2 regions of the Leifsonia sp. GW821-FHT13C09 genome follow, and region 1 is predicted to be linked to the other one. Evidence: predicted binding sites of a transcription regulator. Region 1 holds the regulator's gene; the other holds the start of a gene.
The links. Region 1 encodes HspR, which represses chaperone genes until heat shock. Its sites were predicted from a motif close to AAGTTGAGTCNNNNNGACTCAACTT; they were not measured.
Positions count from the first base shown of each region.

Region 2: the regulator HspR is predicted to act here: its motif matches at 8,339-8,363, upstream of AC1ROW_RS05500 (ATP-dependent Clp protease ATP-binding subunit).

Region 1 is NZ_JBXAPS010000002.1:327,460-337,811, reverse strand. It holds gene AC1ROW_RS09695 (NAD-dependent epimerase/dehydratase family protein) at 1-946, shown strand, start outside; gene AC1ROW_RS09690 (signal peptidase II) at 943-1,554, opposite strand; gene AC1ROW_RS09685 (GTP pyrophosphokinase) at 1,581-2,306, opposite strand; gene AC1ROW_RS09680 (hypothetical protein) at 2,391-2,864, shown strand; gene dnaK (molecular chaperone DnaK) at 2,920-4,785, shown strand; gene AC1ROW_RS09670 (nucleotide exchange factor GrpE) at 4,788-5,432, shown strand; gene AC1ROW_RS09665 (DnaJ C-terminal domain-containing protein) at 5,569-6,561, shown strand; gene AC1ROW_RS09660 (heat shock protein transcriptional repressor HspR) at 6,570-6,983, shown strand; gene AC1ROW_RS09655 (RCC1 domain-containing protein) at 7,066-8,754, opposite strand; gene AC1ROW_RS09650 (alkaline phosphatase family protein) at 9,060-10,352, opposite strand, start outside.
Region 2 is NZ_JBXAPS010000001.1:1,125,815-1,136,166, forward strand. It holds gene AC1ROW_RS05475 (alcohol dehydrogenase catalytic domain-containing protein) at 1-697, shown strand, start outside; gene AC1ROW_RS05480 (HD domain-containing protein) at 957-1,562, shown strand; gene AC1ROW_RS05485 (3-methyladenine DNA glycosylase) at 1,648-2,541, shown strand; gene AC1ROW_RS05490 (penicillin-binding protein) at 2,538-5,054, opposite strand; gene AC1ROW_RS05495 (DUF2510 domain-containing protein) at 5,203-5,721, shown strand; gene AC1ROW_RS05500 (ATP-dependent Clp protease ATP-binding subunit) at 5,774-8,320, opposite strand; gene AC1ROW_RS05505 (glycosyltransferase family 39 protein) at 8,488-10,029, shown strand; gene AC1ROW_RS05510 (DedA family protein) at 10,026-10,352, shown strand, end outside.

The DNA of each region.
Region 1 (10,352 bases):
GCGTCTCGTCCGCGCCGGCCACGAGGTGGTCGCCATCACCCGCGGGCCGAGCGAGCCCTACCATCCCGACCCGGCGTGGGAGGCGGTCGAGCGCGTCCACCTCGATCGTGACGCGGGCGACGCCGACGGTACGTTCGCCGGGCGGGTGGCCGAGCTCGGCGGCGATGCGGTCATCGACATGGTCTGCTTCACGCCCGAGTCGGCGCGGCAGCTGGTGGAGGCCCTGCGGGGACGGGTGAGCCTGCTGCTCAGCTGCGGGACCATCTGGGTCCACGGTCCGGCGACCGAGGTGCCCACCGCTGAGGATGAGGCGCGCGAGCCGTTCGGCGACTACGGCGTCGGCAAGGACGCCATCGAGAGGCTGCTGCTCGAGGAGTCGCGCACGCCGGGCGGGCTCCGCACCGCGGTCCTGCACCCGGGTCACATCACCGGCCCCGGCTGGAACATGATCGGACCGGTCGGCAACCTCGACCTCGACGTCTACCGTCGGCTCGCGGCCGGTGAGGAGGTCATACTGCCGAACTTCGGGCTGGAGACCGTTCATCACGTCCACGCCGACGACGTCGCCCAGGGCTTCCAGCTGGCGTTGGAGAATCCGGAGGCCGCCGCAGGCCACGGCTTCCATCTCGTCTCCGACCGCGCGCTCACGCTGCGCGGGTTCGCGACGGCCGTGGCCGGCTGGTTCGGCCGGGAGCCGCAGCTGCGGTTCGAGCCGTTCGCCCGGTACGCCGAGCTGATCGACGCCGAGCACGCGCGGACCACCTGGGAGCACATCGCGCGCAGCCCGTCGAGCAGCATCGAGAAGGCTCGCCGCCTGCTCGGCTACGCGCCGCGGTACACCAGCCTGCAAGCCGTGGCCGAGGCTCTGCAGTGGCTGATCGACGAGGGCCGGGTGGACACCGGCGGCCGCTCCGTGCCGGAGCCTGCGCGTACGCCTCGGGGCTAGACCCGAGGCTTCTCCGGACCGGTCCCGTCCGCGTCGGTGGTCGACGCCGGCTCCGTCCGGGCGTGTCGCGGCCCGCCGCGCAGCGGGACCCCCACCACCGCCAGGACCAGCGCGAGGAGTGCGCCGCAGAAGATCGCGATGTCGGCGACGTTCCCGATGAACCAGTTCGCGTAGGCGATGAAGTCGACCACGTGGCCCTGCCCGAACGACGGCGCCCGGAACAGCCGGTCGCCGAGATGCGTCACGGCGCCGCCGAGCAGGAGGCCGAACGCGACCGCCCAGGACCGCGCGCCGACCCGTCGCGAGAAGTACAGGAGCGCGACGACCGCCGCCGCGGCGATGATCGTGAACACCCAGGTCTGGTCGACCAGGAACGAGAACGCCGCCCCCGAGTTGTAGATGAGCTGGATGCCGAGCAGGTTGCCGATGAGCGAATGGTAGACGCCGACCTGGAGGGTGGCGGTCGCCCACAGCTTGGTCAGCTGGTCCGCGAGCACGACGACGACCGCGATCGCCAGGATGAGCGCGAGCGCGCGCGAGCGGCGTCGGAGGAACGCGGCGTCGGCGGCCGCAGGCTCGGTCTCGGACGGTGGGGTGCTGTCGGTCACCCCGTCATCCTCGCACTGTCCAGGTTCTACACCGACACCGGCAGCGCGTACTGCGCCGCCCCGCCGTCCCCGCGGACCTGCCGGTGGATGTCCTCCATCGTGATGTCGAGCTGCCCCGCCGTGCCCGCCGCCGCCGTGAGGTCGCGCAGCAGCGCCTCCGGCACCTCCCCGTCGTACTTGTAGTAGATCTTGTGCTCCAGGCTCGCCCAGAAGTCCATCGCGACGGTGCGCAGCTGCACCTCCACCGGCACCGCGACCGGGCCGCCGCTGAGGAAGACCGGCACCTCGACGATCACGTGGAGGCTCTTGTAGCCGTTGGGCTTCGGGTGCGCGATGTAGTCCTTCACCCGCAGCACGCGCACGTCCTCCTGCGCCGTCAGCAGCTCGAACACCCGGTAGACGTCGGAGACGAACGAGCAGACGATCCGCACGCCGGCGATGTCGGTGATGGCCTCCCGGATCGCGTCGAACGAGGGCTCGCAGTTCTTGCGGATGACCTTCTGCTCGATGCTCTCCGCCGATTTGAGCCGGCTGGAGATGTGCTCGATCGGGTTGTAGTCCTGCAGCTCGGCGAACTCCTCGCGCAGGATGGACACCTTGGTGGAGATCTCGTCGATGCCGAACTTGTACGGCATGATGAACCGCGCGAAGTCCTCGCGGAACGCCTGCACCTCGCTCAGAGTGGCCGGATCGATGCTCTGCAGAGCCTCGATCGCCCGGGTCGAGAGCAGCGGTGCGGGGTCCGAATCCATGTCCTCGACGCTAGCGACGCGGGTTGTGGAACGGGTGTGAATCGGCTGTCGCCAAACCCCCTCGCACTGTGCTTTCGTGTGCGCATGAGCGGCGGGGACGGCGCCGTCACGCCCTTCAACTTCCGCCTCGCGATCCTGCTCGCGATGGCGATGTTCGTACTGGTCGTGGACACCTCGCTGATGAACGTTTCGATCTCGGCCGTCGTCCACGCGAAGGTGATGTCGAACACGCAGCTCGAGAAGCAGCTCGCCCCCGAGACCCCCGAGGTCCGGGCAGAGGTCGTCCGCATCAACACGCAGGCCCGGCCGATCACGCAGCCCGTCGACCAGTACTGGCAGGCAGTCCCGACCGGTTGCATCGCCGTTTGCGGAACGAACGCGGCGACGACGGCTCCTGGACCGTGCGTGGACTTCGGCCCTGACCGGGATTTCTTCTCTCACTTCGGAATAGACGGCGTGATCCCAAAGTTGAGTCAAGCGAACTCAAGTTTTGATCCGAACGGCTTGACAGCATCCACCCGGGATGCCAGGCTTGAGCCGTCGAGGCTCAACTCTTGACCCCACAGACTTACACCGGCTATCCACGCCCAGCAATAAAGGAGAGAAAGCACACATGTCACGTGCAGTAGGAATCGACCTCGGAACCACCAACTCCGTCGTCTCGGTGCTCGAGGGCGGCGAGCCCACGGTCATCGCCAACGCGGAGGGCTTCCGCACCACCCCGTCCGTCGTCGCGTTCACCAAGGACGGCGAGGTGCTCGTCGGCGAGACCGCCAAGCGCCAGGCGGTCACCAACGTCGACCGCACCATCTCCTCCGTCAAGCGCCACATGGGCACCGACTGGACCAAGGAGATCGACGGCAAGAAGTACACCGCGCAGGAGATCTCGGCCCGCATCCTTCAGAAGCTCAAGCGCGACGCCGAGCAGTACCTCGGCGACACCGTGACCGACGCCGTGATCACCGTCCCGGCCTACTTCAACGACGCCGAGCGCCAGGCCACCAAGGAGGCCGGTGAGATCGCGGGCCTCAACGTGCTCCGCATCATCAACGAGCCCACCGCCGCGGCCCTCGCGTACGGGCTCGACAAGGGCAAGGAGGACGAGCTCATCCTCGTCTTCGACCTCGGTGGCGGAACCTTCGACGTCTCCCTCCTCGAGGTGGGCAAGGACGACGATTTCTCCACGATCCAGGTCCGCGCGACCGCCGGCGACAACCGCCTCGGCGGCGACGACTGGGACCAGCGCATCGTCGACTGGCTGATCAAGCGCTTCAAGGACTCGACCGGCGTCGACGTCTCCAAGGACAAGATCGCCCTCCAGCGCCTCAAGGAGGCCGCGGAGCAGGCCAAGAAGGAGCTCAGCTCCTCGATGAGCACCAGCATCCAGCTGCCGTACCTGTCGCTGACCGAGAACGGCCCGGCCAACCTCGACGAGACGCTCACCCGCGCCCAGTTCGAGCAGATGACCAGCGACCTCCTCGACCGCACCAAGAAGCCGTTCCAGGACGTCATCCGCGAGGCCGGCATCAAGGTGTCCGACATCGCGCACGTCGTCCTCGTCGGCGGCTCCACCCGCATGCCCGCCGTGAGCGAGCTCGTGAAGCAGGAGACCGGCGGCAAGGAGCCCAACAAGGGCGTGAACCCGGACGAGGTCGTCGCCGTCGGCGCCGCCCTGCAGGCCGGCGTCCTCAAGGGCGAGCGCAAGGACGTCCTCCTCATCGACGTGACCCCGCTGTCCCTCGGCATCGAGACCAAGGGCGGGATCATGACCAAGCTCATCGAGCGCAACACGGCCATCCCGACCAAGCGCAGCGAGACCTTCACCACGGCCGACGACAACCAGCCGTCCGTCGCGATCCAGGTCTTCCAGGGCGAGCGCGAGTTCACCCGCGACAACAAGCCGCTCGGCACCTTCGAGCTGACCGGCATCGCCCCGGCCCCCCGCGGTATCCCGCAGATCGAGGTCACCTTCGACATCGACGCCAACGGCATCGTGCACGTGTCCGCCAAGGACAAGGGCACCGGCAAGGAGCAGTCGATGACGATCACCGGCGGCTCCAGCCTGCCGAAGGACGACATCGAGCGCATGGTGCGCGAGGCCGAGGAGCACGCGGCGGAGGACAAGAAGCGCCGCGAGTCCGCCGAGACCCGCAACCAGGCCGAGCAGCTCGTCTACTCGAACGAGAAGCTGATCAAGGACAACGAGGACAAGCTCCCCGAGGACGTCAAGAACGAGGTCCAGGGCGACATCGACGCGCTGAAGACTGCGCTCGCCGGCGACGACGACGAGGCCGTGAAGACCGCGTACGACAAGCTGAACGAGAGCCAGCAGAAGCTCGGCCAGGCGATCTACTCGGCCGCGCAGGCGTCCGAGGCCCCGGCCGGCGACGCCGGCGAGGCCGGCGCTCAGGGTGAGGGCTCCTCCTCCGATGAGGACGTCATCGACGCCGAGGTCGTCGAGGACGAGGAGAAGAAGTAACCATGGCCGACCAGAACCGCGACGGGCCTGGCTCGGACGAGCCGGAGCGTGAGGAGCCGATCATCCGCGACAAGCGCCGGATCGACCCCGAGACCGGCAAGGTTCGCGAGCCGCAGGGCGAAGAGCACGACCTCGCGCACGAGGAGCTCGTCGACGTGGGGCCGGGCGAGGAGGAGAGCGTTCTGTCCGACGACGACCTCGACATCCTCTCCGGCCAGACCACGGCCGACCAGCTCGCGGCCGAGCGGCTCGCCGACCTCCAGCGGGTGACCGCGGAGTACGCGAACTACCGCAAGCGCACCGAGGCCAACCGGGAGATCGAGCGCGAGCGCGCCGTCGGGGACGCCGTCAAGGGTCTCATCCCGGTGCTCGACGACGTGGAGCGGGCCGACAAGCACGGCGACCTGACGGAGGGCAGCGCGTTCGCGACCATCGCGGCCAAGCTGCGCACCGCGGTCGAGCGGCTCGGCCTCACCCCGTACGGCGAGAAGGGCGAGCCCTTCGACCCGCAGATCCACGAGGCGATCTTCCAGCAGCCCACCCCGGGTGTGACGGCCGACACCGTCGCCGAGGTGGTGGAGACCGGCTACCGGCTGGGCTCCACCGTGGTCCGGGTGGCCAAGGTGGTCGTCGCCACCCCGGCCTGACCGGGACGATGAGCGCCAGGAGCGGCGGGATGCGTGTCCCGCCGCTCCTTGTGCCCCCAGACATGCAGACTTCGACACAGACAGCGGGCCCCACGAGGGCCGCGACCACGACAGCACAGACAGGAGAGGAGGCGCCGTGGCAAGCCAGGACTGGTTCGACAAGGACTTCTACAAGGTCCTAGGCGTCTCCAAGGACGTCAGCGAGGCGGAGCTCAAGAAGACCTACCGCAAGCTCGCACGCAAGTACCACCCGGACTCCAACCCCGGCGACCCGGCCGCGGAGGCCAAGTTCAAGGAGATCAGCGAGGCGCACTCGGTGCTCTCCGACCCCGAGCAGCGCAAGGAGTACGACCAGATCCGCGCGATGGGGTCCGGCGCGCGGTTCACCGCCCCCGGTTCGGCCGGTCAGGGCGGCTTCGACGACGTGTTCGGCGGGATGTTCGGCGGCGGCCAGGGCGGCCAGCGCTACACGTTCCAGCAGGGCGGCCAGGGCGGCTTCGACGACGTGTTCAGCGGCCTGTTCGGCAACGGCCGGTTCGGCACAACGAGCGGCGGCTACCGCGGCTTCGGCGGACCGACCCGCGGCAACGACGTGACCGCGCACACCACCATCGACTTCGTCACCGCCACCAAGGGCGAGACCATCAGCCTGCAGGCCGGTGACGGTAAGCCGTTCAAGGTCAAGATCCCGGCGGGCGTGGCCGACGGCCAGAAGATCAAGCTGCGCGGCAAGGGCCAGCCCAGCCCCGACGGCGGCGAGCCCGGCGACATCGTGCTCACCGTGACGGTGCGCAAGCACCCCGTGTTCGAGCGCGACGGCCTGAACCTCCGCGTGAACGTGCCTGTGACGTTCGCGGAGGCCGCGCTCGGCGCGACCATCGAGGTGCCGACGCTCGGCGGCGAGCCGGTCAAGCTCCGCGTCGCCCCCGGCACCCCGAGCGGGCGCGTGCTCCGTGTGAAGGGCCGTGGCGTGCAGACCGCGAAAGGCACCGGCGACCTCCTGGCCGTCGTGCAGGTCGCGGTGCCGTCGCACCTGTCCGGCGACGCCAAGGAGGCGTTGGAGGCGTTCGCCGCCAAGCTGCCCGACGAGAACCCGCGTGAGGACATCCTGGCGAAGGCGAGGAGCTGAGTCCGCCCATGGACGAGAACACCCAGGTCTTCGTGATCTCGATCGCGGCCGAGCTGGCGGGCATGCACCCGCAGACGCTCCGGCAATACGACCGGCTGGGGCTCGTGAGCCCGCGCCGAACGGCCGGAAAGTCGCGGCGCTACTCGATGCGCGACGTCCAGAAGCTGCAGGAGATCGCGCGGCTGGGCTCGGAGGGCGTCAGCCTGGAAGGCATCCGCCGCATCCTGGAGCTCGAGGACCACGTGAACGCGCTGAGCGAGCGGGTGCGGGAGCTGGAGTCGGCGCTCGCCGACGAACTGCTCACCCGCCCGGGCCGCCGCGTCTTCGCCGCAGGGTCCGAAGGGGAGGTCGTCTCCATGCGCGCCGGGACGCGTGTCCGCCGGAGCAACCAGATCGTGGTCTGGCGTCCGCTGGAGCGGTAGCGCCCGATCGGGCTGTGAGACCGAGCCGGCCGGCGCCGTGAGAACGGCGCCGGCCGGCTTTCGTCGTCCTGCCGGTGAGCGCTCAGTAGGCGATATACGGGACGTCCCACCAGGTGCTGGCGATCGTCCGCGCGTTCGGCGGCAGCGTGGTGATCTTCACCGGCGTCGGGAAGGTGGCGGGGATGCCCGTTCCGAGGCCGGGGTTGCCTTCCTCGTACAGGCCCGCGAACCAGACGTCGCCCGAGTTGTCGAGGACGATCAGGTTGTGGGCGCCGCAGGCCATCTCCTTCACATCGTCGACGAGCACCTTCGCCCAGGTCCGGCTCGCCGTGGTCGTACCGATGCCGAGGTAGCCGCGCGACGCTCCGTTGCTGCCGATCGCCCAGAGCGAGTTATCCGAGGTCTTGGCGTAATAGGCTCCGCCGTCCGTGTCGAACGGGTGCTTCGCCCAGATCTCGATGACGTCGCCGGGAGGCCCGGCGATCTCCTGGACATCGCCGCCGACGGCGTAGTCCGCCGGCCTGATACTGGCGGGCTGCGTGCTCGAGTACAGCAGGCGTCCGTCGGTGGTGAGCATCAGGACCGAGCGGTCCTCGCTCTGCTGGACCCGCTTCACGCCCGTGACAGGCGTGCCGTCCGGCATCATCAGCTGCGCGAGCTGCCCCCGGAGGGTGCTCTGCGGCAGGCCGTTGGAGTAGTTCCGGAAGCTTCCGCCGTAGCCGCTGAACCAGACCGTCCCGTCAACGAGGCTCCAGACCAGCGTGTCGCCGAACCGGTTGGGGCTGAGCGTGGCGGGCTTGGCGGGGAGGTTGCCGCCGATCTTCTCCCACCGGGTCAGATAACGTGAGCCGGTGGTGTCGCCTGGAATGGCGAGGTAGTTGGAGACCTGCTCACCGGTCGCCCACCAGTCGCCGGCCGAGTCCTCGACGACGAACAGGCCCTGCTCGGACCCGCAGGTGTCCACCACCGCCCGCACGGCGTCCGTGAATGCCGTGCCGTCCTTCTTCAGCGGTTCGATGGGGTTCAGCACCGAGACTTCGTTGGCGCCCGTCCCGACCTCGGCGAACGGGTTGTAGCCGCCGGAGCGGAGCTTCCCGCTCTCGGTCACGAAGAGGTACGAGCTGATGCTGGCGTGGACGCTCGACAGGCGCTCGTCGATCGCCATCGGCGTCGGCCAGGCGACGCCGTTGAGGCTGGAGCCGTTGCCGGTCTGGCCTTCCGGAGTGTGACCGCCGACGGCGTACACGTTCGCGACGCCGGCCGTCAGCGTCGCGACGGCGCTCCCGCCGTTCCCGGTCGCGGTGATCGTGGCCACGGCGTCGCCCTTGCTGTACGGCGGGATCGCGACGTAGACCTCGGCGACCCCGTTCGCCGAGGTCGTCACCGTGACGGTCTGGGTCGGGGTGAACGTCGCGTTCGTCGCCGCGGTGAAGAACGAGAACCCCGCGCCGCTCAGGGTCAGGGTGATGGTCGTCGCGCGAGCGGGCGAAACGGTGATCGGGACGACGGTGGCCGTCGACCGGGAGGCGGTGGGCGATCCCGTCGGCAGGCCGTTGGCGCCGAAGTTGGTGGCGATGGACCAGCCGCCGCCGATCACGCCGGTCAGCGCAGGGGGGATGGTGACCGGGCCGTCGGTGGACGCGGCGTAGGCCGGGGATGCGGTGGCCGCCATGACGGCGGGGACGCTCCAGGCGCTCGCCGCGACGACGGTCCGTCGGGAGGGGAGGCGGCGCCCTGCGTCTGGTCGCAGAGCTTCTTTGGTACTCGACATGTGGTTCCTTGTTTCTCGATGGTGCTTCGGCGGGGAGGCCGTCACCGCAGGACGTTAGGGGGGCCACGTCGTCGTCCCCGCGAAATTCGACGGTCCACAGCCGCATTCGGGGGTGGAACTCACCGTCTGCTTCACCTTAATTCCGTTCACGATCAGGGCTGTTTCGCCTCGGGTGCACACACATCGGGCTTTTGCGCACCGGGTCGTCAACCCCGGAAATGGCGAGGGCCCGCCGCCTCGCCTCCGGAAGGAGGGCGAGGCGTCGGGCCCCGTCGGGAGCTCCGGTCTGGAGCCCGGTTTCTCCGCTATCGCTGCGACGCGGGGAGGGCCTTCGTGCCCTCGATCTTCACCGCCTGGAGGGCGCGCGGGTCGAGCCCGAGCTGGTTCAGGATCGTCGGCGCGATCTGCGTCGTCTCGACCGGGGCGCCGATCCGCTGCGCGTGCTTCGCGCCGGGGGTCGAGACCAGGATCGGGACGTTGCGGTCGTCGGCGCTCGCGCCGCCGTGCTCCGCGATCTTCGAGGTGCCGCCGGTGTAGACGACGCCGGTCTGCGCGATGCCCAGGATGTCCGGGATGCGCGCGTCGGTCGACGCGGTGCCGAAGTACTTCGCGACCCCCGCACCGGCGTAGATCGTGGTCAGGCCGGAGGCCTGCACCGTGACGGGCGCCTTCGAGATGGTGTTGCCCGCGGCGGTGTGGGTCGCCAGGTACTGCTTGGCGAAGTCGGCGGCCGCCTGGGTGCGGTCGTTCAGCCAGAGCTGCATGATGTCGTCGTCGGTGGAGAACGCGACGAGGTCGGTCGCACCCGGGTGGGCGGCCTTCCACGCGGCGTTGAGGCCGGCGATGATCGGGCCGTCGTCGACGCGCTTGAGGGCGGCCGGGTCGGTCGGGGACTGGCCGTGCTTGGCCGACAGGATCACGGTCGTGTCGCCGGCGTGTCCGGTCTTCTTCAGCTCGGAGGTGAACGCGCCCAGCGACGCGTCGACGTAGTCGAGCGCCTTGCTCAGCAGCGGCCCGGGGGTGGAGCCGCCGGCCAGGTAGCCGCCGGTGAGCCCGTCGGAGGTCGGCAGCTTCTGGGCGGTGGAGACCGTCTGGAAGTTCATGCCGAAGATGGCGGGGACCGGCTCGGCGTTGGCGCCGGAGTGGTCCTTGCCGTCGATCTCGTTGAGCACGGCCTTCACCTTGTAGCCGTCGTACTGCTGGGTGGCCAAGTTGTCCTTGGTCCAGTCGCCGGTGAACGGCGCCGCGGCGTTGCTGTTGATCTCCGGCGTGAAGAGGTCGTCGACGCCCGTGCCGGACGGGCCGTTGAGGATTTCGTAGGCCGGGTGCTTGTCGCTCCACGCGGTGTGGAGGCCGGCGTGCTTGGCGACCTCGAACACGGTGTTCACCTTGATGTACTGGTGCGGGTACACCGGCTTGCAGGTGGCCGGGTCGACCGGCAGCTGGGCCGGGTCGAGCAGCGTGGCCGGGGTGCCGGTCATGGAGAGGATGCTGCTCGGCAGGCCGGAGAGCCCCTGGCCGGCGTCGATGCTGGTCTGGTCCTTGTCCGCGGCCTCGGTGAACGCGACCTCCGCGCCGGGCTTCGCGCCGGCGCAGTT
Region 2 (10,352 bases), on a different contig from region 1:
GCACCGGGGCTCGCACGCGGAGCTGGTGGCGGTGCGGGCGGCCGACCTCAACCTGGTCGCCATCCCGGACGGCTTGGCCGATGCCGCGGCGGCCGCACTCGGCTGCCGGTTCGCCACCGCGTACCGGGCGCTGACCGCGCGCGCCGGCCTCCGGTCGGGCGAGTGGACGGCCGTCTACGGCGCGGGCGGCGTGGGGCTCAGCGCGATCGTCATCGCCCGCGCCTTGGGCGCCCGGCCGATCGCGATCGACCGCTCGGCGGCCGCCCTCGAGACGGCGGCACGGCTCGGCGCCGAGCACACCATCCCGGCCGGACCGGAGGCTCCGGACGCCGTCGCCGACCTCACCGGCGGCGGCGCGCACGTCTCGGTCGACGCGGTGGGATCCGCGGAGACCGCGACGGCGAGCGTCCTGTCGCTGCGGCGGCGCGGTCGGCACGTGCAGATCGGCCTCCTCGCCGGCGGGATGCCGGCGCTTCCGCTGGACCGCGCGATCGCGTGGGAGCTGGACATCCTCGGCAGCCATGGCATGGCGGCGGCCGACTACCCCGGGATGCTCGCGCTGGTGGCGTCCGGCGCCCTCCGGCCGGAGCTGCTGGTCGGCCGCACGGTCGGCCTGGCGGAGGCCGCGCGGCTCCTCCCGCTCGCGGAGGCGGCGCCCTCCACCGGCATCACCGTGCTCGACCCGACCCTCCCGTAGCACCGCGCACCGCACGATTCGTGCCGAATGTCGCGTCTCGCCGCGGTATTCGCGACATTCGTCACGAATGTCCTGCACCCGATTCGTGACGAATGTCGACTTACGCCGCGGGTTTCGCGACATTCGTGAAGAATGTCGACTTACGCCGCGGGTTTCGCGACATTCATGCCGAATCGCAGCGAGGCGGTGGCGGCGAAGTCGGCGGGAAATGGGTGACGCACGGCCGGAATTGTGCGGGGCGGCGCGGCAGGATGGAGGCATGCGCCTTGCCGACATCGTCGCTCCCGACACCGCCGCGGCGCGCGCCGCGCTCGAACTCGCCGCCGAGTACCACACCCCGGCGCTGCTCAACCATGTGCTCCGGTCGTGGCTGTGGGCGGAGGGCTTCGCGACCGTGGAGGGGCTGCACGGCATCGACCGCGAGCTGCTCTACGTCTCCGCCGTCCTCCACGACATCGGGATCGCGCCCGCTTTCGACAACCACACCCTCGCCTACGAGGACGCCGGCGGCCACGTCGCGAAGGCGCTCACCGCGGGCGCGGGCTGGCCGGCTGCCCGCCGCACCCGGGCGCACGAGGTGATCGTGCGGCACAACTGGCCGGAGGTCGACCCGGCTTTCGACCCCGAAGGCCATCTGCTCGAGGTCGCGACCGCCCTGGACATCTCCGGCGTGCGGCCGGAGGCGCTGCCCGAGGAGTTCCGCCGCGAGGTCGTCACGGCGTTCCCGCGGCTCACGCTGGCCGCCGAGTTCACGGCCTGCGTGACCGACCAGGCCGAGCGCAAGCCGGACACCGCGGCACGGCGGATCGTCGACCGCGGAGTCGCCGGCAAGCTGCAGCGCAACCCGCTGGAGGCCCTGGGCTGATCGCTGGCGGCCCTGGGCTGATCGCTGGAGGCCCTGGGCTGACCGTTGGAGGCCCCGGGCTGACGCGGGCACGTATCCTCGTCTGGTGACCCTCCCGCTCCCCGCCGCCGACTGGCGCGCCCGCGAAGCCGCGCACGCCGAGCGCGCCGACGCGCTCACGGCCGGTCACCGCGCCAGGGCCGCCCGGGGCGAGAAGCACCCGATCGAGGACTTCCTGTTCACCTACTACGCCTACTCGCCGTCGGTGCTGCGCCGCTGGCATCCCGGCGCGGGCGTGGAGCTGCTGGACGCCGCCGACGAGCCCCGGGCGGCCTGGCGCTGGTACGCCCCCGGCGCGACGCCAGACGGTCTCGTCGTCGACCGCGCCGCGATGGAGCGCGAGAAGGCGCCGCTCCTGACGACCATCGAGCGCATCCTCCGTTCGACGGCCTCGCGGCCCGGCCGGTTCGGCTGCTTCGGCCTGCACGAGTGGGCGATGGTCTACCGGCAGGACGAGCGCCGCCACGACGTCCCCCTGCGGCTCGGCCGGCACGGCACCGACGCGGTGGTGGAGGCCGCGGAGCTGCGCTGCACGCACATCGACGCGTTCCGCTTCTTCACGCCGGACGCCGTCCCGCTCAACCGCTTCGCGCCCACGCGCGAGACGCAGCCGGAGCTGGAGCAGCCTGGTTGCCTGCACGCGGGCATGGACGTCTACAAGTGGGCGATGAAGCTCGGCCCGCTCGTCCCCGGCGAGCTCCTCCTCGACGCGTTCGAGCTCGCCCGCGACATCCGGTGGCTCGACATGCAGGCCTCCCCGTACGACATGCGGCCGTGGGGCGCGGAGCCCGTGCGCATCGAGACCGCCGAGGGCAAGGCCCAGTACGTGCGCCGCCAGCGCGCGTTCGCCGAGCGGTCGAACGCGCTGCGAGGGCGGGTGCTCGAGGCGTGGCCGGGCGGACGTGCGATCACGACCGCCCGGGAGCACGGCCCGGCTTAGCCGCCGTTGCCGCCGCCGGTCCCACCGCCCTTCCCGTTACCGGGGCCGGGGGTTCCGGTCGGTTGCGGAGTCGGGGTGCCGCTCGGGGTGGGGGTCGGTCCCGGCGTCGCGGTGTTCTGCCCCGAGCTGAGCTGGATGGTGACGCTCGAACCGCCGTCCACCGAGGAGCCCGACGACGGGTTCGTGTCCGCGACGGTCCCGGCCGGCTGGTCGCTCGGGATCGGCGTCTGATCGACGGTGACCGTGAGGCCGAGACCCTGCAGCAGCGCGGTCGCCTGGTCGGGCGTCTTGCCGCTGACGTCGGGGATGGTCACCTGGCTGCCGTACAGCACGCTGCTGTCCGGCCTCGGGAACGCGTCGCCGCCGTAGACCTTGTCGAGCGCCTTCAGGATCGGCCGGGCGATGGAGAACTTGACGTTGCCGCCGCCGATGCCGTTGAAGTCGAGGCTGCGCAGAGGGGTCTGGCCGGACACGTTGCCGACCCAGGTGGCCTGCGCGACCTTCGTGGTGGAGGTGATCATCCAGTTCTGCAGCGAGTCGTCCGTCGTGCCGGTCTTGCCCATGATCGGCGTGCCGTCGTAGGGGTTCGCGCTGGCGGCGGTGCCGCCGCCCCGCATGACGCCCTGGAGCGCGTAGGTGACCCCGGACGCGATGTTCTTCTGGAGGCCCTGCGTGCACGTCGACGGGCTCACCTTGTGCGGGGTGCCGTCGGCGTTGATGACCTTGTCGATGGCGATCGGGGTGCAGACGGTTCCGCCGTTTGCGATGCCTGCGTAGGCGGTCGCCATCGTCAGCGGCGCGATGTTGTTCGTCCCGAGGATCATCGACGGGTACGAGTTGAGCTGCGCGCCGGTCTTGGCCGGGTGCACGCCGAGGTTCTGCGCCGCCTTCAGGATGGAGCACAGGTCGGTCTTGGTCGCCATCATGGCGAACGCCGTGTTGACGGACTGCGCCGTCGCCGACATCACCGACAGTCTGCTCGCCGAGCCCTCGTCGTTGGACACCGGCCACGGCGGCCCGGAGACCGTCCCGCAGCTGCTGGAGAAGTCGGACATCGGGAAGGTGTGCTGGGAGGCGTTGACCGTCTCGTAGAGGGAGTGACCGCCCTCCAGCCAGCCGGCGAGGTCGAACGCCTTGAACGTCGATCCCGTCTGGAAGCCCTGCGAACCTCCGTAGGCCTCGTCGGTGTTGTAGTTGACCGCGGTCGTGCCCGGCTGGGCCTGGTCGGAGTTGTTGAACGCGCGGTTCTCGACCATCGTGACGATGCGGCCGGTGCCGACCTCCACCGACACGTTGGAGGCTCCGATGTCGATGTCGGGGCGCGAGCCCGGGATGTACTTGGAGAGCGACTGCTGCGCGACCTGCTGGAGGTCGAGGTTCAGCGTCGAGTAGATCTTGAGGCCGCCGCGGTTGAGGGTCGTCCACCGGTCGGCGCTCGTCTTGCCGTACGCCGGGTCGTTGAGGATGACGTCACGGACGTAGTCGCAGAAGAATGCCGCGTTGACGTTCTGGGCGACGGCGCAGCCCGAGGGCGTCACGGTGACCGTGGGCTGGATAGGCGTCTTCTTGGCGGAATCCCGGTCGGCGAGCGAGATCTTGTGGTTCACGTACATGCGGTCGAGCACGTAGTCGCGGCGCGCCTTGGTGAGCGCGTACCCGTTGGCCGCGCCGTTGTCCTTGTTGTTCGGCTCGTCGATGCGGAGGTTGGACGGATTGTTGACGATCGCGATCAGGGTCGCCGCCTGCGGCAAGGTGAGCCGGGCGGCGCTGGTGTTGAAGTAGTACTGCGACGCGGCCTCGATGCCATAGGTCTGGCCGCCGAAGCCGACGACGTTCAGGTAGCCCAGCAGGATGTCCTGCTTGCTGTACTTCTTCTCCAGGCCGACCGCGTAGCGCATCTCCTGGATCTTGCGCTGCAGGGTCACCCCGGCGGCGTCGTTGTAGCAGGCCTGCACCTTCTTCTGGTCGGTGAGCCCCTCGCAGTGCTCGACCTCGACGTTCTTGACGTACTGCTGGGTGATGGACGAGCCGCCCTGGACGTTGCCGCCCACGACCGTGGAGAGCGCGCCGCGCACGGTGCCGAAAAGGTCGACGGCGCCTTCGGAGTAGAAGCGCGGGTCCTCGGCGGAGGTCGCGGCGTCCTTGGCGACCTGGGCGACATCGGCCCAGCCCACGTCCTTCCGGTTCTGCGCGTAGAACTGCGCGATCGGGACGTCGTTTCCGCCCTGCTTGGCGTACACCGTCGAGTTCTGCGCGAACTGCCCGATGTTGAGGTCCCCCGGCAGCTTGTTGAAGTCGTTGATCCCCGCAGCGGCCGCTACACCGGCTCCCAGGAAACCCGGAAGAAAGAACAAGGCGGAGAGCACCGCGGCGACCAGCGCGAGCGCCACCCACTGCACGATCGCGGCGTTCCGCGAACGCGGAGCAGCCAACTCGAACCGTTTGAGAGGCTCGAGACGCTCGTCGATCGCCTGAAGGCGCGGGGAATTCTGGAATCTGTCCGGGATGGGCACGGGTCCACGCTTCCAGGGTCTGCTGTGGGACGGGTTGAGACACGCACTGTACCCCTATGTGGATTTTCAGGAAGGGTGCCCCGAGCTGGGGATGCCCGAGCGACCCGGCAGGTTCATAGACTTCCCGAACGAACTTCGAGGAGCACCTGTGACGACACCCGACGCCGGCTGGTACACCGACCCAGGAGACGCGCGCCGCGTCCGGTGGTGGAACGGCGCGACCTGGACGGAGCATGTGCGGGCGCATCCGGAGGCGGCGCAACCGGCCGTGCCGCCGCAGCCCGTCTTCCCGGCACAGCCCGGCTACCCTGCGCAGCCAGGCTTCCCTGCGCAGCAGGCCTACTCCGGCCAGCCGCTGTACAGCCACCAGCCGACCTATCCGATGGAGCCCGCCGCCAGCCGCCACGCGGACCGCGAGCGGGCGATGCGCCGCAACAACCCGTGGGCGTACACCGGCGTGCTCCTCGTTCTCATCGGCCTCCTCATCAACCCGTTCTCGATCCTCTCCCTGCTCGGCGCCGGCTTCTCGGTCGCCGGCCTGGTGCGCGCGAGCTCCGTCGACCCGTCGGTGCGCTACAACGGCCGCGTCACCGCGATCATCGGCCTCGTGCTGGGCCTGCTCGCGACCGGGTACTTCTGGATCAACTGGATGCGGTTCGTCGGATGACGAAGAGGCGCCGGCCCCCGAAGGAGCCGGCGCCTCTCAGTACCTCTCAGCGTTACGCCGCCGCCGCGAACACCGCCCGCGGCCGCACCTGCAGTGCCCCGTCGACAGCGTCCACCACGACCGTGCCGCCGTCGGCGACGCTGCCTGCCACCATCAGCTCCGCGATCCGGTCGTCGACCTCGCGCTGGATGACGCGGCGCAGCGGACGCGCGCCGTACTCCGGCTCGTAGCCGGCGTCGGCGATCCACGCCACGGCCGCGTCGGTGACGTCGAACCCGATGGCGCGGTGCGCCAGCCGGTTCGCCGTCGCCTGCAGCAGCAGGCGGACGATGTCGCGCAGCTGCTCGGCGTCCAGCTTGCGGAACAGCACGATCTCGTCGATGCGGTTCAGGAACTCGGGGCGCATGGCCTCCCGGAGCTTGCCCATCACGCGGTCGCGGATGTCCTTGTCCGAGGCGAAGCCGTCCGAGCCCGACGGGACGAAGCCGAGGGCTCCGCTGCGGGAGGCCAGGAACTCCGAACCCAGGTTGGAGGTCATGATGACGACCGTGTTGCGGAAGTCGACCGTGCGGCCCTGGCCGTCGGTCAGCCGTCCGTCGTCCAGCACCTGCAAAAGCAGGTTGAACACGTCAGGGTGCGCCTTCTCGATCTCGTCGAACAGCACCACCGAGTACGGGTTGCGCCGCACGCGCTCGGTGAGCTGGCCGGCCTCGTCGTAGCCGACGTACCCGGGAGGGGCGCCGACCAGGCGGGCGACCGTGTGGCGCTCGCCGAACTCGCTCATGTCGAACCGGATCATCGCCTTGTCGTCGCCGAACAGCGACTCCGCCAGCGACTTGGCCAGCTCGGTCTTGCCGACGCCGGTCGGGCCGAGGAATAGGAACGAGCCGACGGGACGGCGCTCGTCGCCGAGGCCGGTGCGGTTGCGGCGCACCGCCTTCGCGACGGCCGTCACCGCGTCGTCCTGGCCGACGACCCGCGCGTGCAGCTCCGACTCCAGAGCGGCGAGGCGCTCCCGGTCGGCGTCGCCGATGCGGGACACCGGGATGCCGGTCGCACGGGACACGATCGCGGCGATCTCTGCCTCGTCCACGACCGCCTCGGCGGCGCGGCGCGGGTTCTTCCCGAGCTCGTCGATCTCCTGCTGCACGGCCTCCATCTCGTCACGCAAGCGGGACGCCTCCTCGTAGTGCTCGGCCGCGACGGCGGAGTTCTTCTCGGACTCCAGGGTCGCCAGGCGCTGCATCAGCTCGGACGCGTCCACCCGCTTGCCCAGCGACAGGCGCAGCCGGGCGCCCGCCTGGTCGATCAGGTCGATCGCCTTGTCGGGCAGGAACCGGTCGGAGATGTAGCGGTTGGACAGCTCCACCGCCGCGCGGATGGCCTCCGGCGTGTACGTGACGGCGTGGTGCTCCTCGTAGGCGGAGCGCAGGCCGTCCAGGATGAGCACGGCGTCCTCGACGCCCGGCTCGCCGACCATCACCGGCTGGAAGCGGCGCTCCAGCGCCGGGTCCTTCTCGATGCGGCGGTACTCCTTGAGCGTGGTCGCCCCCACCAGGTGGAGGTCGCCGCGCGACAGCCGGGGCTTGAGGATGTTGCCCGCGTCCATGCCGCCGGACTCGCCGGACCCTCCGGCGCCGACCACGGTGTGCAACTCGTCCACGAACACGATCAGCTGGTCCTTGCCCGTGCTGATCTCGTCCATGAGCTTGGTGAGCCGCTCCTCGAAGTCGCCGCGGTACCGGGTGCCGGCGACCATCCCGGCGAGGTCGAGCGCGACGACCTTCTTGTCGCGCAGTTGCTCGGGGACGTCGCCCGCGACGATCGCGCGGGCCAGGCCCTCCACGATCGCAGTCTTGCCGACGCCGGCCTCGCCGACCAGGACGGGGTTGTTCTTGGTGCGGCGGGACAGGATCTCGACGGTCTGCTCGATCTCGTCGAGCCGGCCGATGACCGGGTCCAGCTTGCCGTCCCGCGCGAGCGCGGTGAGGTCGGTGCCGAACTGGTCGAGCATCGGGGTCTCGGACTCGCCGGCCGTCTCTGCGGTGTCCTGGGCTCCCGCACCGACGGTGGCCGACTGCCGCATGGCGTTCGTGAGGGAGTCGGGGGTGACGCCGGCCGCCTGGAGGACCTGCCCGGCGGGGGCGTCCTGACCGATCACGAGCGCGAAGAAGAGGTGCTCGGGGTCGATGTAGGTCGCACCGGAGGCGCGGGCCACCTGGTAGGCGTGGAAAAGCACGCGCTGGGCGGAAGCGGTGATCGAGGCGCCGTCGGCGTCGATCGGCTCCCCGGACGCGGGGAGGCGCTGCTCGGCGGCGGCGGCGACCGCGGACGGGTCGACGCCGATGCGGCGCATGGCCTCGGACGCGGGCTCCTGGCCGGCCATCACGCGGAGGATGTGCAGGGCGTCCAGCTCGCGGTGACCGTGCTCGAGGGCGTACCGGCCCGCCTCGGCGAGGAGTTCCTGCGTGCGCCGGCTGAGGAACCGGCTGATGTCGATGGAGCGCGCGGCGCGGGCGCGCTCGCCCGCGAGGTAGCGCGAGAGGAACTCGTCGAACGAGTTCTCGCTGCCGTTCTCGGGGGTGAAGTTCTCAGGCACCTGATCTCCTGTTTCTGAAAGTTGAGCTGATTGCACTCAAGTTCAACGCTCGGGTGGGAGGATTATTCCGCGACCGTTCACCACCGTCTTGGACTTTTCTGGGGAGGATTGGGATTCACTGGAGGTGGACGCTGATTCGAGAGGACGGTGCCGACCTGTCTGTCACGATGCTGCGGCCGGCCCCGACGCAGACGGCCCGGCCCCTCACCCGCCCCGTGGCGCTCGCCGCGGCGTTCGGCGTGCTCGCGACCGTACTCTCCGCCATCGGTTCCGGCATCCCGTCGCTCTGGGGCGACGAGGCGACCAGCGTCATGTCGGCGCAGCGACCGCTGCCGTCGCTGTTCCGGATGCTCGGCAACATCGACGCCGTGCACGGCACGTACTACCTCGGCCTGCACTTCTGGGGCGCACTGTTCGGGTTCTCCCCCGTCGCCGTCCGGCTGCCGAGCGCGATCGCGGTCGGGCTGGCCACCGCGGCCGTCGTGCTCCTGGCGGCGCGTCTGCGGAACACCCGCACGGCGGTCGTCGCGGGCCTGGTCTGCGCCCTCCTCCCCCGCGTCACCTACATGGGCGAGGAGGCGCGCTCGTTCGCGTTCTCCGCCGCAGTCGTCGCGTGGCTGACCGTGCTGCTCGTCGCAGTGCTCGACCGGGAGCGGCCGCGGGCCGCGTGGTTCGTCGGCTACGGCGCGCTGCTCGCGCTCGGGACGTACGTCTTCCTCTACACGATCCTCTTCGTGGTGGTCCACGGCGTGATCGTCGCACTCTGCCGCCCGCCGCGGCGCACCGTCCGCGGCCTGCTGATCGCAGTGGGCGGGGCGGTGCTGGCCGTCGCGCCCCTGCTGGTCTTCGCGATCGGCCAGCACAACCAGATCTCCTACCTCGGCGCCGTGCCGCAGCTCGCACCGGAGACCCTGTTCAGCGGCCTGTGGTTCGGCGACTCCTGGCCGCTCGGGATCGCGGCCTGGGCGCTGATCGTCCTGGCCGTCGCGGTCGCGGTCCGGCAGCGGGTGCTTGTGGCGCGGGCTCGCGGGGAGCGGTTCCTCGGGCTCCCGGAGTCGCGCGTCCCGTCCCCCGTCGGGCTCGCCCTGCTCTGGCTGCTCCTGCCGCCGGCCATCCTGATCGCCGTGCAGTCGGTCGTGCCCGACTTCACCGCCCGGTACGTGTCGTTCTGCGCGCCGGCCGCGGCGCTCCTGATCGCGTGCGGCGTGGACGAGGTGTTCCGCTGGCGGCGCTGGGCGGGCGTCGTCGCGGGAGCGCTGGTCCTCGCGCTGTGCTTCCCCGTCCTCGTCGCCGAGCGCACGCCGTACGCGAAGAACCAGAGCGACTGGGCGGAGGTCTCCGCCGCGATCGGGGCGCACGCGCTCCCCGGTGACGCGGTCGTGTTCGACGAATCGACCAAGCCGTCCAAGCTCCCCCGCCTCGCCGAGCACACCTACCCCGCAGGATTCGCGAACACGAGGGACGTCGCCCTGCGCGTCCCCTACCCCGAGACCTCGACGTGGCGGGACAGCGCGTACACTGTGCGCCAGGCCGGGGCTCTCGGCCGATTCGACGGCATCGACCGGGTCTGGCTGATCGAGTTCGCGCCCTCCCCCGGTTCGGTCGACGACTACGGCGTCGCCGACCTCACGACTCTCGGCTACCACGAGACCACGACGCGGATGACGACCCATCGCGAACTGATCTCGCTGTACGAAAGGACCCCATGACCGCCCACGCACTGGCCGCCGCCGGCGCCCTCGTCCACACCGGGCTGCTCGATCCGCAGGGCCTGATCCAGGCCGCGGGCCCCTGGGCGCTGCTCGGCATCTGCGCGATCGTCTTTGCCGAGACCGGCCTCCTGCTCGGGTTCTTCCTGCCCGGCGACACCCTGCTGTTCTTCGCGGGCGTGCTCACGCTCACCGGCCACATCCCGCAGCCGCTCTGGCTGGTGATCGTCGCGGTCGCCATCGCGGCGATCGTGGGCGGTGAGGTCGGCTACCTGATCGGCTGGAAGACCGGCCCGGCGGTGTTCGACCGGCGCGAGTCCGGT